Linked DNA regions of Immundisolibacter sp.. The protein of the gene in region 1 interacts with the protein of each later gene in a pairwise test. Links are inferred from orthologs where the notes say so. Each region holds a gene or a part of one and is shown on either strand. Other genes may lie near its edges. The genes, in order: mrcB and H5U26_RS00870.

Evidence for each region.
Region 2: the proteins of mrcB (region 1) and H5U26_RS00870 interact in binary tests that used the Escherichia coli proteins (3 or more experiments, as listed by UniProt). The link is inferred for Immundisolibacter sp. from one-to-one orthologs.

The regions. Positions count from the first base shown.
Region 1 is NZ_JACIZD010000002.1:245,502-257,014, reverse strand. The notes cover bases 394-3,377. They hold mrcB (penicillin-binding protein 1B), read left to right. Parts: upstream 394-727; coding sequence 728-3,028; downstream 3,029-3,377. Other genes in these bases: H5U26_RS05010 (tetratricopeptide repeat protein), read left to right, coding at 3,001-3,377; H5U26_RS05020 (hypothetical protein), read right to left, coding at 394-625. Outside these bases: more of H5U26_RS05020, read right to left, coding at 89-393; more of H5U26_RS05010, read left to right, coding at 3,378-3,555; H5U26_RS05005 (trypsin-like peptidase domain-containing protein), read right to left, coding at 3,566-4,651; H5U26_RS05000 (hypothetical protein), read right to left, coding at 4,732-5,040; H5U26_RS04995 (DnaJ C-terminal domain-containing protein), read right to left, coding at 5,047-5,979; H5U26_RS04990 (Hsp20/alpha crystallin family protein), read left to right, coding at 6,181-6,609; H5U26_RS04985 (Hsp20/alpha crystallin family protein), read left to right, coding at 6,629-7,003; H5U26_RS04980 (Hsp20/alpha crystallin family protein), read left to right, coding at 7,152-7,658; lpdA (dihydrolipoyl dehydrogenase), read right to left, coding at 7,715-9,121; aceF (dihydrolipoyllysine-residue acetyltransferase), read right to left, coding at 9,149-10,798; aceE (pyruvate dehydrogenase (acetyl-transferring), homodimeric type), read right to left, coding at 10,821-11,513. UniProt on the Escherichia coli protein: Cell wall formation. Synthesis of cross-linked peptidoglycan from the lipid intermediates.
Region 2 is NZ_JACIZD010000001.1:181,179-185,899, reverse strand. The notes cover bases 1,722-4,721. They hold H5U26_RS00870 (penicillin-binding protein 2), read right to left. Parts: upstream 4,089-4,721; coding sequence 2,355-4,088; downstream 1,722-2,354. Other genes in these bases: rsmH (16S rRNA (cytosine(1402)-N(4))-methyltransferase RsmH), read right to left, coding at 4,353-4,721; ftsL (cell division protein FtsL), read right to left, coding at 4,085-4,360; H5U26_RS00875 (UDP-N-acetylmuramoyl-L-alanyl-D-glutamate--2,6-diaminopimelate ligase), read right to left, coding at 1,722-2,355. Also shown: murF (UDP-N-acetylmuramoyl-tripeptide--D-alanyl-D-alanine ligase), read right to left, coding at 1-868; more of H5U26_RS00875, read right to left, coding at 868-1,721. UniProt on the Escherichia coli protein: Essential cell division protein that catalyzes cross-linking of the peptidoglycan cell wall at the division septum. Required for localization of FtsN.

The DNA.
Region 1 (11,513 bases):
GCGATCATCGCGCAGCGAAGCTGGGCTCCTACCCGGTCTTTCCAGGTCGCGGTCGCTGGAAAATCCTGGATGGATGTATTCAGCTTCCTCAGCCGCTCAGGCGCGCCGTGTACTCGAGCACCCGCTCGAAGGCATAGGCTTCCTCGGCGCCGCTGTCCGGGTCCCACAGGCTGCGGCCGGGGCGGGCCATCAGGTCGCCGCCGTACACATGCAGGCCGCCGTTGAGGGTGGTCAGCGGATTTGCCACGGCGTGGATCAGTTCGGGGTCCATCACGAACACGTCGCCGGGGCGCAGGCTGCGCAGGCCGCCATCGATCAGGCCGTGCGCGCCGCGCCGATACAGGTGGTTGTCCTCCTGCCCGGCGTAGATGCCGATCACGCCCCACATGCGGTGGTTGTGGACCGGGCTGCGGCTGCCCGGCGCGCTGATGACGTGCGCCACGGTCAGGCTGTCGGAGCGAAACAGCGGCACCACGCCGGGCTGGTCTGCGCCGGGTGCAAAGGCGTCCACCAGCGCCTGCGGGTCGCGCAGGGCGTCCGCCAGCAGGGCGGCGATGGCGGCGGCCGGATCGGCACTGAGCAGGGCAGTCCGGCAGTCGGCGACGAAACGGTCCGGTTCGAACATGGCTTCCTCCTCGCTTTGCAAGCCGCACGCATTGGGGCACGGTGGGGTCGGGTCGGCACGCTAGACTAGTAGGTTAAACCTGCCGCCGATACTGCACTGCCCATGCCCAAACCGCGCCCACGTCCTGCCATCCGCCGCCGCTGGCTGGGATGGCTGCTGCCGCTCGCGCTGGCGGGTCTTGCCGGACTCGCCCTGTACGCGGTGCACCTGGACCGGGTCATTCGCGAGAAATTCGAGGGCCAGCGCTGGGCACTGCCGGCGCGCGTGTTCGCCCGGCCGCTGGAGCTTTACGCCGGCGTGCCGCTCGACCCGCCGCGGGTGGTCGAGGCGCTCGATCGCCTGGGCTATCAGCGCGGTGAACCGACCGGTGTCGGCAGCTATGCCGTGCGCGGCAATCGACTGCTCGTCTACACGCGCGGCTTTCAGTTCTGGGACGGCCCGGAGCCGCCGCGCAAGGTGGAAATCCGCTTCGATGGCCGGCAGATCGCCGGCCTGTATGGCGATGAGGGTGAGCTGCCGCTGCTGCGCCTGGAGCCGGAATTCATCGGCGGTTTCTATCCGGCCAGCAACGAGGACCGGTTGCTGGTGCGCCTGCCGGAGGTGCCGCCGGTGCTGGTGCAGGCCCTGCTGACGCTGGAGGATCGGGACTTCTACCGCCACCGCGGCGTGTCGGCGCGTGCCATCGGGCGCGCCCTGTGGGCGGACGTGCGGGCTGGCGCGGTGGTGCAGGGCGGCAGCACGCTGACCCAGCAACTGGTCAAGAACTACTTCCTGACCGCCGACCGCACGGTGTGGCGCAAGCTCACCGAGGCCATCATGGCGGTGCTGCTGGAAACCCATTACAGCAAGGACGACATCCTCGAGTCGTACCTGAACGAGGTGTTCCTGGGCCAGGTCGGCGGGCGCGGCGTGCACGGCGTGGCGCAGGGCGCGATGCTGTACTTCGGCCGCCCGCTGGGCGAACTGGATACCGGCCAGCTGGCGCTGCTGGCCGGCATGGTGCAGGCGCCGTCCTACTACGACCCGCGGCGCCATCCCGAGCGCGCCACGGCGCGGCGCAACCTTGCCCTGCGCCTGCTGGGCGAGCAGGGCCAGCTGACGCCCGAGCAGGTTGCCGCCGAGCAGGCCAAGCCGCTGCGGGTGGTCAAGCGCAGCTCGCTGACGATGGCCCGCTATCCGGCCTTCCTGGACCTGGTGCGGCGCCAGTTGCAACGCGACTACCCGGAACAGGTGCTGCGCAACGAGGGCCTGCGCATCTTCGCCACCATGGACCCGGCGGTGCAGGTGGCGGCCGAGGCGGCAGTCACCGAACAGGGTGGTGCACTCGCCAAGCAGCGCAAGCTGCCCGATCTGCAGATGGCCGCCGTGGCGGCGGACATCGCCACTGGCGAGGTGCTGGCGCTGGTCGGCGACCGCGATCCGCGGTTCGACGGCTACAACCGGGCGCTGGACGCCCAGCGCCAGATCGGCTCGCTGGCCAAGCCGGCGGTGTACCTGACGGCGCTGGCGCAGCCGGAGCGCTTCAACCTGGCCACGCGCCTGGACGACCGGCGCATGTCGGTGCGCCTGCCGAGCGGCCAGAGCTGGCAACCACGCAACTCCGGTGACGACTATGCGGGCGACGTGTCCTTGCTGCGGGGACTCGCCGAGTCGCGCAACAGCGCCACGGTGGCGCTGGGCCTGCAGGTCGGCGTGCCGAGCGTGCTCAAGACCCTGCGCGCGCTGGGCGTGACGCGCGACCTGCCCGAGGTGCCGTCGGTGCTGCTGGGCGCGGTCGAGCTGACCCCGTTCGAAGTCACGCGCATATACCTGACGCTGGCCGCCGGCGGCTTTCGGCTGCATCTGCGCGGCATCCACGCCGTGACCGACAAGGACGGCAAGCCGCTGGCCAGCTACCCGATGTCGGTGGAACAAAAGCTCGATCCGGCGGCGGTGTTTCTGGTCAACACGGCGCTGCAGGAAGTGGCCCGCAACGGCACCGCGCGGGCGCTCGGGCGCGTGCTGCCGGGCCTGAACGTGGCCGGCAAGACCGGCACCACCAACGACAGCCGCGACTCCTGGTTTGCCGGCTTCACCGGCAACACGGTGGCGGCGGTGTGGGTGGGTCTGGACGACAACGGCGAGACCGGCCTGTACGGCGCCAGCGGCGCCATGCGCATCTGGACCGATCTGATCGGTCGCCTGCCGGCGGTGCCGCTGACCCTGGCCGAGCCGCCCGGCATTCGCTGGGTGCAGGCGCCCGATGGTCCCTGGCTGCCGGCGGCGCAGTGTCCGGGCGGCTTTGGCATGCCGGTGCTGGACGGCGGCGCGCCGCCTGGCGCCGCGCCCTGCGACGGCGCCGCCATTTCACCTCCGCAACACAAGGACGACGACTCATGGCGCTGGTTGCGCAAGCTGTTCTGAACCGCCGCTCGAAGCCGCGGTGGCGGCTGTTGCTGGCCGGCCCGCTGCTGCTGGCCGGTTGCGTCAGTGCACCGCCGCCGCGGCCCGAGCCCGAGCCTGCGCCGCCGCCACCTACCAGTCAGGCGCCACAGGCGCCCCTGCCGCCGGCGCAGCCCTTGCCCAGGCCGCAGCCGCCGGCATCGGCCATCATCCGGCCCGGCCCACCGCCGTCGGCGCCACCGGCCAGCGCCACCCCTGCGCCACCGGCGCAGCCGACGGCCACCGGGTCGCTGGTGGCGCTGGCCGACCGGCAGGCCGCCGCCGGCGACTATGCGTCCGCGGCGGCGCAGCTGGAGCGGGCGCTGCGTATCCGACCGCAGGATCCGGTGCTATGGCAGAAGCTGGCCTGGCTGCGCCTGCAAAACGGCGACTTCGATCAGGCCGCCACGCTGGCGTCCCGCTCCGACTCCCTGGCCGGCAACAACGCTGCCGTGCGCGAACAGAACCGGCGCATCATCGAGCTGGCGCGCGCCCGCCAGCGACCCTAGCCGGTTCGGATCAGTTTTCCGCCTGCAGGGTGACGGTCACGGTACGTTGTTGCCCGCCGCGTAGCAGACCGATCTGCACCACGTCGCCGACGGAGAAATCGTCGAGCCGGGCCAGCAGGCGCGCCACCGAATCCACCGGCTTGCCGGCCACGGCGATGATGATGTCGCCCGCCGCCATGCGCCCGTCGGGCGTCAAGCGCAGCGGCGTGAGGCCGGCCGCCGCCGCCGGCGAGCCCGGCGCGACATCCAGCACGAACACGCCCTCGATGCCGAGCAGCCGGCTCAGGCGCGCATTGACGCCTTCGTCGACTTCGACACCCAGCGCCGGGCGCGTGTACCTGCCGTGCCGGATCAGCTGCGGCACCACGCGCATGACGGTGTCGACCGGAACGGCGAAGCCAATGCCGGCCGAGGCGCCCGAGGGGCTGTAAATGGCGGTGTTGATGCCGATCAGCCGACCGGCCGAATCCAGCAGCGGTCCGCCCGAATTGCCGGGGTTGATGGCGGCATCGGTCTGGATCAGATGTTCGACGATGCTGCCGCCCTCCTGGGCCGGCAGGCTGCGGTCGAGCGCCGAGACGATGCCTGTGGTCAAGGTCCAGTCGAGTCCGAAGGGGTTGCCGATGGCAAACACCTTCTGCCCCACCTTCAGGTCGTGGCTGGTGCCGATCGGCACCGGCGGCGGCGACTTGAAATCGACGCCGATCCTGAGCACGGCGATGTCGTGCGCTGGGCTTGCCCCCACCAGGCGCGCCGGATAGTCGCGCCCATCGGCCAGGCGCACCGTGGCGCGCGCAGCGCCCTGGATGACGTGAAAATTGGTCACCACGTGCCCCGCCTCGTCCCACACGAAGCCCGAGCCGGTGCCGCGCGGCACGGCAAACACGTTGCGCGTCCAGAAATCCTGCACCAGCTCGGCGGTGCTGATGTAGACCACCGAGTCGCGGGTGCGCTCGAACAGCTCGATGACGGCACGCTCGTCCGCACCGAGCGCGCCGCGTGGCGTGATCGTGCGCTGCTCGCCCTGCCAGGCAGCCACGCCGGGCGAGTGCCAGGTGCCCAGCAGCAGGCAGCCGAGCAGGACTGACAGCCGCATAGCGCGCCCGCAGCGGCGTGTCAGCTCCGCTGCGCGGGCCCGCCCGATGGCGCGCTGATCATCCACGGGCCGCTGGCGGTTCAGCCCAGGCCGTACAGGGCCAGGCGCGCGCGCAGGCGCTCGATCTCCTCGATGAGGTCACCGACCAGGCCGGCCAGTTCCGGCGCCGCATCGAAATCCCGCTCGATCTGCCGCAGCCGGCGCGCCCGGCGCAGGGTGGCCGACGAGAACCGCCAGACCCCGCCGAGCGACCGCGCCTGCGGCAGCAGGCCAGCCTCCAGGTGTTGCTGCAGCCACTCGACGTCGGCCGCGCAGGCGGCCGCCAGCTGCTCCAGCGTCAGCCACGATTCGTCGAGCAGGGTGCCGATCAGTGCTTCTTTCTGGTTCATCGCCGTTCAGTTCCTGCGACGTGGATCGAAAGCCAATTCCCGTGCCATCGTTGCATAGAGTTCCCGTGCCCGTGGCGTGTCCGCCGGCGGCAACACCACCCGCACGTGCAGCAGCAGATCGCCTGGCGGATCGCCCGGCAGGCCCCTGCCGCGCACGCGCAGCTCGGTACCGCTTTGTGCGCCCGCCGGAATGCGTACCTTGACCTCGCCCACCGGCAGCGGCACCGCGATCACCGCGCCCAGTGCGGCCTCCCACGGCGCCACCGGCAAGGTCATGCTCAGATCGCGGCCCTCGACGCGATAGCGCTCGTCGGGCTTGAGGTGTACTTCGAGCAGCAGATCGCCGGCCGCACCGCTGCCGGCGCCCGGATATCCCTGTCCGGCCAGGCGAATCAGCTGACCTTCGCGCACGCCCCTGGGAATGGTCACGCGCAGCGTGCGCTGCACCATGCTCAGGCGGCCGGTTTGTTTATCGACCGTCGGCACGCGTAGCGTGATGTCGCGTGTGGCGCCGGTGAAGGCGTCCTGGAGGTCAAGGTAGATCTTGGCGTAATGGTCCTGGCCACGCCCATGCGCGGCGCGACGCGGGCGTGCGCCCATGTGCCCGAACAGCTCGGTAAAGAAATCGGAGAAATCGGCCGCCTCATGCGGCGAGAAGCCGCCGCCCGAGAACTCGAACCCGGCATCCCATCCCGGCGGCGGGCGAAATTCCTCGCCGGGCCGATGGCCGGGTCCGAGCTGGTCATAGGCGGCGCGTTTTTCGGGGTCCGACAGTACCGCGTAGGCCTCGTTGACCTCCTTCATGTGCTGCTCGGCGTCCGGTTCCTTGGACACGTCCGGGTGGTACTTGCGCGCCAGCTTGCGAAAGGCGCGCTTGATGGCGTCGGCAGTCGCGTCACGCGGCACGCCGAGAATCTGGTAGTAGTCCCGAAACTCCATGGGCACTCCTTGGCAGTGCTAGCCGTTGACCGGGGTTTGGAAAATAGGGCTGCGCGGCGCCGGACTCAAGGGCAGCGACAGCCTACCCACAACCCTGTGCGAGCTCTTGAAAGCAGTCACGGTGGCACCGATCTTTTGCTTGCGTTCAACTTGCAGGGCGGTCGTCGGACCGACCCGTACACCAGGAGGACCACCATGGCAATTTACAGACCCCCGTTCTCGCGCAATCTGTTCGCGGAATTCGACCGTTTGCGCCGCGAGCTCGACCAGGCTTTCGAGCTGTCTCCGAGCATCCGCGGCCTGGGCGCAGGCTTTCCGACACTCAACATCGGCTCCACGCCCAACTCGGTGGAAATTTTTGCCTTCGCGCCCGGCGTGGATCCGGCCGCCCTCGATGTGCAGATCGAGAAAGGCGTGCTCACCATCAGCGGCGAACGCAAGGCCCCGCAGGTGCCGGAGAAGGCCACCGTGCACCTGGGCGAGCGCTTTGCCGGACGCTTCCACCGGGTGGTGAGCCTGCCGGACAGCATCGACCCGGCCTCCGTAACGGCCACCTACCGCGACGGCGTGCTGCACATAAGCGCGCAGCGCAAGGATTCTGCACTGCCGCGCCGCATCAACATCCAGTGATCGACCGGAGGACACCATCATGAGCCAGGACATCGTGCAAAACGAAGCTGCCAAACAGCCGGAACCGGCCTTGCCGCCGCCGGCGGACGTGATCGAGGACGCCAGCGGCATCACCTTGTATGCCGACCTGCCGGGCGTGCCGCGCGACCGGCTCGACATTCGCGTCGAGGGCGACCAGCTGTGCATCGAAGGCGAAATGCAGCTGCCGATGAAGGAGGGACTCGAGGGTACGCACGCCGAGATCACGCTGCCACGCTATCGGCGCGTGTTCAACCTGTCGCGCGAACTCGACAGCGAGAAAATCACCGCCGAGCTGCGTGACGGCGTGCTGACGCTGCGTATCCCCAAGGCCGAACACGCACAGCCGCGGCGCATCAGCGTGCAGGCCGCGTGACGGGATGTCGAGCCGGCTCGGGCCGTTGAGAGCGCTTTTCGACGGTTCGGGCAAACATCACCCGGCGCCGCAGGCCGGCGGTCGGGTTCTGGCGAGCGGCCGGCACGAGGTCGGCCGCTCGCCGCTGGCGTGATCAGGAGACCCAACGATGGACATCAACAACCTGAAGGAAAACGTCGAGTCGTGGTGGTCCAACGTTTCCGAAGGCTGGCGGCAATTGCGCCGTTCGGCGTCCGGGGCGTTGACCCGCTTCAAACCCGGCGACACGACCAATCTGCCGGAATCGTCCAGCATCGATGACGAGCTGTGGGTGCCGGGCCTGTCCTGGTCCATGCTCGGTGTCGACCTGCTGGAAGACGACAGGCGCCTGGTGGCGCGCCTGGAAATTCCCGGCCTCGACAAGGACGACTTCAAGATCGAGGTGGTGGACGACGCGCTGGTCGTCAGCGGCGAGAAGCGCTTCGAGCGCGACAGCAGCGACGGTCGCTGGCGCACCATTCAGTGCGCCTACGGTGCGTTTCGCCGGGTCGTGCCGCTACCGGCGCCGGTCAGGGCCGATCAGGCCAAGGCCAGCTACCGCAATGGCGTGCTGCGGGTGGAACTGCCCAAGGTCGAGCCCGGGCCGGCGCGCAGCGTGACCATCGACGTGCAGTGAGCGGGGCGGCTTGATCGCGTTGTGGTTTCGCCCGAGGTGCGCCGCAAAGGCGCACCTCAGCGCTTGGGCGCGATGATGTCCGTGACGCTGCCGTCGAAGACCTCGGCCGCCATGCCGACGGTTTCCGACAGCGTCGGATGGGCGTGGATGGTCAGGGCAAGGTCCTGGGCATCGGCGCCCATTTCGATGGCCAGCACGCCTTCGGCGATCAGGTCACCGGCGCCGGGGCCGACGATGCCGACGCCCAGCACCCGGCGGCTGGTCGGGTCGAACAGGATCTTGGTCAATCCTTCGTCGCGGCCGAGTGTCAGGCTGCGGCCGTTGGCGGCCCACGGAAACACCGCCTTCTCATAGGCGATACCGTCCTTCTTGGCCTGCTGTTCGGTCAGGCCGGCCCAGGCGATCTCCGGATCGGTGAACACCACCGCCGGGATCGCCAGCGGCGCAAACGCCGCCTTGTGGCCGGCGATGACTTCCGCCGCCACCTTGCCCTCGTGGGCGGCCTTGTGCGCCAGCATTGGCTCGCCGGCCACGTCACCAATGGCAAAAATGTGCGCCACGCCGGTGCGGCGCTGGGCATCGACCTCGATGAAGCCGCGCTCGGTCACCGCCACGCCCAGCGCCTCCAGGCCCAGCTCCTTGCCGTTCGGGCGCCGGCCGACGGCCACCAGGGCGCGGTCGTAGGTCTTGACCTCCTTGCCGTCCGGGCCTTCGAAGCTCACATGCAGGCCGTCTTTCTTGGCCTCGATGCCAGTGACCTTGGTCTTGAGGCGAATGTCGGCGAACTCCCCGGCCAGCTTTTTGGCCAGCGGCTTGACCAGGTCCGCATCGGCGCCCGGCAGCAGCGTGTCCATGAACTCGACCACGCTGACCGCACTGCCCAGCGCCCGGTACACGGTAGCCATCTCGAGGCCGATGTAACCGCCGCCGATCACCAGCAGCTTGCCGGGGATGTCCGCCAGCGCCAGCGCGCCGGTGGAGTCCATGACGCGCGGGTCGTCCGGCAGGCCGGGGATGCGCACCGGCGTCGAGCCGGTGGCGACAATGGCGTGCTCGAATTGGACGTCGACCGGCCCGTCCGGGCCTTCGACGCGCAGGGTATGGGCGGCCGTGAATTTCGCCGCGCCACGCACCACCTGCACCTTGCGCTGGCGCGCCAGGCCGCTGAGGCCATCGGTCAGGCGCTTGACGACCTTGTCCTTCTGGCCACGAACGCCGTCCAGGTCGATCTTGGGCTTGCCGAAGGCGACGCCGGGCGTGTGGGCCGCCTCGTCGATCACCTTGGCCACGTGCAGCAGGGCCTTCGACGGGATGCAGCCGACGTTCAGGCACACGCCGCCCAGGCGCTGCTCGCGCTCGACCAGTACCACCTGCAGGCCAAGATCGGCCGCCCGGAAGGCGGCGCTGTAGCCGCCGGGACCGGCACCGAGCACCACCAGTTGGGTGCGGATGGAATTACTCATGAATGGGCGCTCCGCGCGGGTTGGATCTCAGAGCAGAAGGCCACGCAGGTCTTCCAGCAGGCCGGCCAGATGGCGGGTGAAGCGTGCCCCGGCGGCGCCGTCGATGACGCGGTGGTCGTAGGACAGCGACAGCGGCAGCATCAGGCGCGGCACGAAGGCGGTGCCGTCCCAGACTGGTTTCATGGACGAACGCGACACGCCCAGGATGGCCACTTCCGGCCAGTTGACGATCGGCGTGAAGGCGGTGCCGCCGATGCCGCCCAGGCTGGAGATGGTGAAGCTGCCGCCGCGCATCTCGTCGGATTTGAGCTTGCGCTCGCGGGCGCGGGCGCTCAGGTCCGCGAGTTCCGCCGCCAGGTCGATGATGCCCTTGCGGTCCACGTCGCGAATCACCGGCACCACCAGGCCATTGGGCGTGTCCACGGCCACGCCGATGTGGACGTAGCGCTTGACGATCAGCGACTTGCCGTCGGCCGCCAGGCTGGCGTTGAAGTCCGGGAAGACTTTCAGCGCCCCCGCACAGGCCTTCAGCAGCAGCGCCACCACGGTCAGCTTGGTGCCGCGGGCCTCGGCGTCCTTGCCGCGCGCCTTGCGGAAGGCTTCCAGGTCCGTGATGTCGGCCTCGTCGTGCTGCGTGACCTGCGGCACCTGCGGCCAGGAACGGCCCAGATTCTCGCCGGTCAGCTGGCGGATGCGGCTGAGCGCCACCGTCTCGACCTCGCCCCACTGGGCAAAATCGATTGCCGGCAGCGGCGCCAGGCCGGCGCCGCTCGCAGTTCCCGCCGCCCCGCCCTGCAGGACGGACTTGACGTAAGCCTGCACGTCTTCCTGTGTGATGCGGCCCTTGCGCCCGCTGCCGGTGACCTGGGCCAGATCGACACCCAGTTCGCGTGCGAAGCGGCGTACCGATGGCGTGGCGTGGGGCAGCTGGCCGGAGGGTGGGGGCGCAGCAGTGATCTGCGGCGCCGGACTGGCCGCCAGGGGCGCAGGTGCAGCGCCCGGCGGTGATGCCGCCTCCGGTACGGGTTCCGGTGCCGCGGCGGGTGCCTGCGCCGCCGTTTCGATCATGGCCACCAGGTCGCCGGTTTTCAGTTTGTCGCCGACCTTGACCTTCAGTTCGCGCACCGTGCCGGCGAACGGCGCCGGCAGTTCGGTGGCGGCCTTCTCGGTCTCCACCGTGAGGAGGGCGTCGCCCTCGGCCACCGTGTCGCCGGGTTTCACGGCCAGCTCGATCACGTCGGCGGCCTTGCCGTCGCCAAGGTCCGGGCAGGTGACCGGTTGCACGGTGGGCGTGCTGGCCGCTGGAGACGCCGGCGCAGCCGCGGGCGCCGCAGCGGCTGCTGGCTCGGGTGACGCTTCGGCGGCAGGGGCGGAGGCGGCTTTGGGCGCCGATGCCGGTTCGGGGGCGGCGGCTTCCTTTGGCGGCGGCGTGGCGCTGGCTGTGGTTTCCAGCACGGCGATGACATCGCCTTCCTTGACCCGGTCGCCGGCCTTCACGCGCACGGCGGTCACCTTGCCGCCGAACTCGGCCGGCAGTTCCATGGCCGCCTTGTCGGTTTCCAGCGTCAGGATGATGTCGCCTTCGCGGATCGTGTCGCCGGGCTTGACGGACACCTCGGCCACGTCGGCCTCGTGCACGTTCTCGGCCAGTCCCGGCACGATGAGGTTCTGTTGCATTTGTTGTTGTGCTCCGTGCGTCTCAGACGGTGGCCGGGTCGGGCCGCTCGGGGTCGATGCCCAGCTTGCCGGCAGCGTCGGCCACGGTTTTGACCGGGAGCGTGCCCTCGTCGGCCAGGGCCTTGAGCGCCGCGTAGGCGATGTGCTCGCGGCTGACCTCGAAGAACTGGCGCAGTCGCCGGCGCGTGTCGCTGCGCCCGAAGCCGTCGGTGCCCAGCACCTCGTAGCGGCCACGCACCCAGGGCCGGATCTGGTCGGCGTAGGCCTGCATGTAGTCGGTGGCGGCGATGACCGGCCCGTCGCTGCCGTCCAGGCACTGCTCGACGTAGCTCTTGCGCGGCTTGGCGGTGGGATGCAGGCGGTTCCAGCGCTGCACCGACAGGCCGTCGCGGCGCAGCTCGTTGAAGCTGGTGGCGCTCCATACGTCGGCCTGCACGCCAAAGTCCTTGCTCAGGATGTCGGCGGCCGCCAGGGCCTCGCGCAGGATGGCGCCGCTGCTGAGCAGCTGCACGCGCGGCGTGGCCTTGGCGCGGGTTTTCTTGGCCGCAGTCCCCGGCAGGCGATACAGGCCGCGCAGGATGCCCTCGGTCACGCCATCGGGCATCGGCGGGTGGGCGTAGTTCTCGTTCTCGACGGTGATGTAGTAGTAGACGCTCTCGTCGGCCTCGTACATGCGCCGCATGCCGTCCTGGATGATGACCGCCAGTTCGTACAT
Region 2 (4,721 bases), on another replicon or contig:
CGGCCGCCAGCGCGGCGGCGGTGGCGGCGAGCGCGTTTTGCACGTTGTGCCGGCCGAGCAGGCCAAGGTGGGTGCGGGCGCTGCCGGCGGGCGTGCGCAGCTCGATGTCCGTGCCGTCGGCCGAGAGCTCGAAGTCGGCCGTCACCTCGGCGGGCTGATCGAGCCCAAAGCTGACGATCCGGCGAGCGCCGGCCAGCTGGCGCCACAGCGGGCAGTGCGCATCGTCAGCGTTGAGCACCGCGACCGCCTGCGGCGGCAGGCGCTCGATCAGCTCGCCCTTGGCGCGCGCCACGGCCGCCACGCTGCCCAGGCCTTCCAGGTGCGCCGCACCGGCGTTGCTGATCAGGCCCAGCGTCGGGCGTGTCAGGTCGGTCAGGTGGGCGATCTCGCCGGCGTGGTTCATGCCCATCTCGACCACCGCCGCACGGTGGGTGTCCCGCAGTTCGAGCAGCGTCAGCGGCACGCCGATGTGGTTGTTGCGGTTGCCGCGCGTGGCCAGCACCGGGCCCAGACCGGCCAGGGCGGCGGCCAGCAGTTCCTTGACCGTGGTCTTGCCGCTGCTGCCGGTGATCGCCAGCACCGGGATGTCGAAACGCGCCCGCCAGGCGGCGGCCAGCTGGCCCAGCGCCGTCAGCGGGTCGGCCACTTCCAGGCACGGCAGCGCCGGGTGGGCGCGGCGCACCAGCGCCCCGGCGGCGCCGGCGGCGGCTACCGCAGCCAGATAGTCATGGCCATCGAAATGCGGACCTTCGAGCGCCACGAACAGCTCGCCGGGGCGCAGCGTGCGGCTGTCGGTGCTGACGCCACTGAAGTCGCCGGTCGGCCGACCGCTGGCCCCGACGATGACGGCGGCCTGTGCCAGGGACATCACGATCGCCCCTTGAGCGCGTTCTGCGCGCAGTCGAAATCGCTGAACGGCCGGCGTTCGGTGCCGACGATCTGGAAGCGCTCGGCGCCCTTGCCGGCGATCAGAACCACGTCGCGCACATCGGCACTGGCGATGGCGTGGGTGATGGCCAAGGCGCGGTCGTGGATCAGCTCCACACCGTCACCTTGCGGCATGCCGGCCAGGATGGCGGCGGCGATGGCGGCCGGCGCCTCGCCGCGCGGGTTGTCGTCGGTGACGACCACCCGATCGGCCAGGCGCACGGCCAGTTCACCCATGACCGGCCGCTTGGCGGCATCCCGCTCGCCGCCGCAGCCGAACACGCACCACAAGCGCCCGCCGGCCGGCACATGCGCGCGCAGCGCCGTCAGCACCGATTCGAGCGCCGGCGGGTTGTGGGCGTAGTCGATAACCACCAGCGGCGCGCCGGGCCGGCGCAGGGCCTGCATGCGGCCGGGCACGGACGTGAGCGCCTGCAGTTTCTCGATGGCCTCGGCAAACGGCACGTCCGCCAGCAGCAAGGCGCCCAGCACCGCCAGCAGGTTGTACAGGTTGAACTCGCCCAGCAGCGGGCTGGCGAAGCGCGCCTGACCGAACGGGCTGTCGATGTCGATCAGCAGCCCGCCCGGCCGGGCATCGGCACGGCCGCGCAGCTGGCCGTGGCGCAGGCCGTAGCGCAGCACGCGCACGCCGGGCGCCAGGGCGGATGCCATGTGCTCGACGTAGGGATCGTCGGCGTTGAGCACCGCCGCGCGCAGGCCGGGGCTGGCGAACAGGCCGGCCTTGGCGGCGGCGTAGTCGTCCAGATCGCGGTGATAGTCCAGGTGGTCGTGGCCCAGATTGGTATAGACGGCGGTATCGAAGCGCACGCCGGCCGTGCGCTGCTGGTGCAGGGCGTGCGAGGACACTTCCATGGCCACCGCGCGGGCGCCCTGGTCGCGCAGGCGGGCCAGCCAGGACTGCAGGGCCAGCGGGTCGGGTGTGGTGTGGCTGGCCGGCTCCAGCCGACCGGGAAAGCCGTTGCCCTCGGTGCCCAGGATGCCGCAGCGAGGCAGGCACTGGGCCAGGAAATGGCTGACCGAGGTCTTGCCGTTGGTGCCGGTGATGCCGATCACGGCCAGCGCCTTGGACGGCTCGCCATGAAAGCGCGCGGCGATGATGCCCTGCCGGGCGGCCAGGTCCGCCAGCGCCAGCACGGGCACTGGCAAGCCGGTCGGCAGCGGCAGGGAGGCGTCGATCAGCACCGCCGCGACGCCGGCCGCGATGGCCTGCTCCAGGTGCCGGGCGCCCGAGGTGCGCCGCCCGGGCACCGCCAGGAACAGATCGCCCGGTTGTGCCAACCGGCTGTCGTTGCACAGGCCGCTGACGGCGAGGTCGCCGACCCGGCCGGCGCTCGGTTCGCCGTCCAGCCAACCGGCCAGCAGCGTGGCCAGTGGCACCGTCGTCGGGTTGGCTTTGCGAGCGACCATCACAGGCGGCGCTCCGCCGCCTGCAGCAGGTTCGGTGTCGCAGCCGGCGTCGGCGGGATCAGCGGCGCCGCCGGTAGCGCGTCCGGCGCCACGCCGAGCATGCGCAGGGCGCCCGCCATCACGCTCTGGAATACCGGCGCCGCCACTTCACCGCCGTAATAGGCGCCCTGCGGGTCGCGCAGGCTGACCAGCAGCACCAGACGCGGATTGCTGACCGGCGCGAAGCCGGCGAAGGTGGCCAGATAGCGGCGACGGTCGTAGCTGCCGCCGGCCGCGATGTGCGTGGTGCCGGTCTTGCCGGCCACCCGGTAGCCGGCGATGGCCGCCTTGGTGGCCGTGCCTCCCGGCCCGACCACGCCTTCGAGCATGGCGTTGACCTCGGCCGCGACATCCGCCGGCAGGGCGCGCTCACCGGCCGGCTGCTCGCTGGCCGGAACGGCCAGGAAACTGACCGGCCGCAGCAGGCCGCCGCTGGCCAGCGCGGCATAGGCACGTGCCAATTGCAGGGCCGTGCCCGATACGCCGTAACCGAAGGCCATGGTCACCTGCTCGACCTGTCGCCAGCTTTGCGCGGCGCGCAGCAGGCCGCTGGCTTCGCCCGGAAAGCCGGTGCTGGTGGGCACGCCAAAACCGAAGCGGGCGAAGCTTTCCCACATCTGCGCCGGAGTCATGGACAGGCCGATCTGCACCGCGCCGACATTGCTCGACTTGCGGATCACGCCGGCCATGTCCAGCGCGCCGTAGTTGTGCACATCGCGCACGGTATGCCGGGCCACGCGCAGGTAGCCGGGGGAGGTGTCGATCACGCGGTGCGGATCGAAGCTGTGGTGCGCCAGGGCGGCGGCCACGGTGAACGGCTTGATGGTGGAGCCCGGCTCGAACGGATCGGTGACGGCCCGGTTGCGGCGGCGGTCCGGATCCTGGTCGGCGCGATCGTTCGGGTTGAAGGTCGGCTGGTTGACCATGGCCAGCACCTCGCCGCTGGCCACATCCAGCATCACCGCCATACCGGAGGCGGCCTTGTGGCGCAGCACGGCGGCTTTCAGCTCACGGTAGGCCAGGTACTGGATGCGCCGGTCGATGGACAGCCGCAGATCCTTGCCCGGTCGCGGCGGGGCGATGGTTTCGAGCAGGGCGACGCGTTGACGCCGGGCGTCGAGCACGATGCGTTCTTTGCCCGGCGTACCGCGCAGGTGGCCGTCATAGGCGGCTTCGAGCCCGCCCTGGCCGTGGTCGTCGATATCGGTGTAGCCGACCACGTGGCCGGCGGCTTCGGCCAGCGGGTAGTAACGGCGGTAGCCACGCTGGCGATAGACGCCGGGCAGCTTCAGTGCCAGGGCGGCATCGGCCATTTCCGGCGGCACCGCGCGGCGCAGATAGGCGAATTTGGTGTCGGCCCGCGCCGCCACGGTGGCCGACAGTTGCGTCGGGTCCAGCCCCAGCGCATGCGCCAGTTCGGGCCAGCGCTGCCGCGCCTTGCGAAAATCCTCCGGCACGACCCATACCGAATCGACCGGCGCGCTGATGGCCAGCGGCTCACCGTTGCGGTCCAGCAGCATGCCGCGATGGGCATTGATGGACACGGTGCGCAGGGCGCGCGCATCACCCTGGCCTTTCAGGAACTGCGTGCGCAGCGTGTGCAGGTACACGGCCTGCACCATCAGCGCGCCACCGGCCAGCAGGAGCAGGGCCAGCACCAGGTAGTGACGCGGGCGCGAGAACACGGCGCTCATCGTCGCACCTGCGCCATTTCCTGCGGCTGCGGCAGGACCATGCCCAGCTCGTCGCGCGCCTTGCCCTCGACCCGCGCATGCGTGGTCAACGTGGCCTCTTCCAGCAGCAGGCGGCTCCACTCGCTGTCGAGACGGTCACGGCTCTCGCGCAGCTCGCTCAGCTCGGTCACCAGGCGGCGTTCGCGGTATTTGATGTGCACCACGCCCAGCGCCGACGCGAAGCAGACCAGCAGCAGCGCCGCCAGCAGCAGATGTCCAATGCGCTCAATCATGGGCGGGCACCGGATCGGGCAGGCGCTCGGCCACGCGCAGGATGGCGCTGCGCGCGCGCGGATTGACCGCCAGTTCGGCCGCGGCGGCCTTCTTGGGCACCCGCACCAGGCGCAGCACGGGCGGCTCGTGCGCACCCTCGAAGCGGCCCGCGTGCAGGCGCATGAACTGCTTGACCGGACGATCTTCAAGGGAATGAAAGCTCAGCACGACCAGCCGTCCGCCGGGCGCCAGCACCGACAGCGCCTGGTCCAGGCCGGCGGCCAGATCGTCCAGCTCGTGATTGACCACCATGCGCAGCGCCTGGAAGGTGCGCGTTGCAAAGTGCTTGTGCTGCTCGCGCCGCGGCATGGCGCCGCGCAC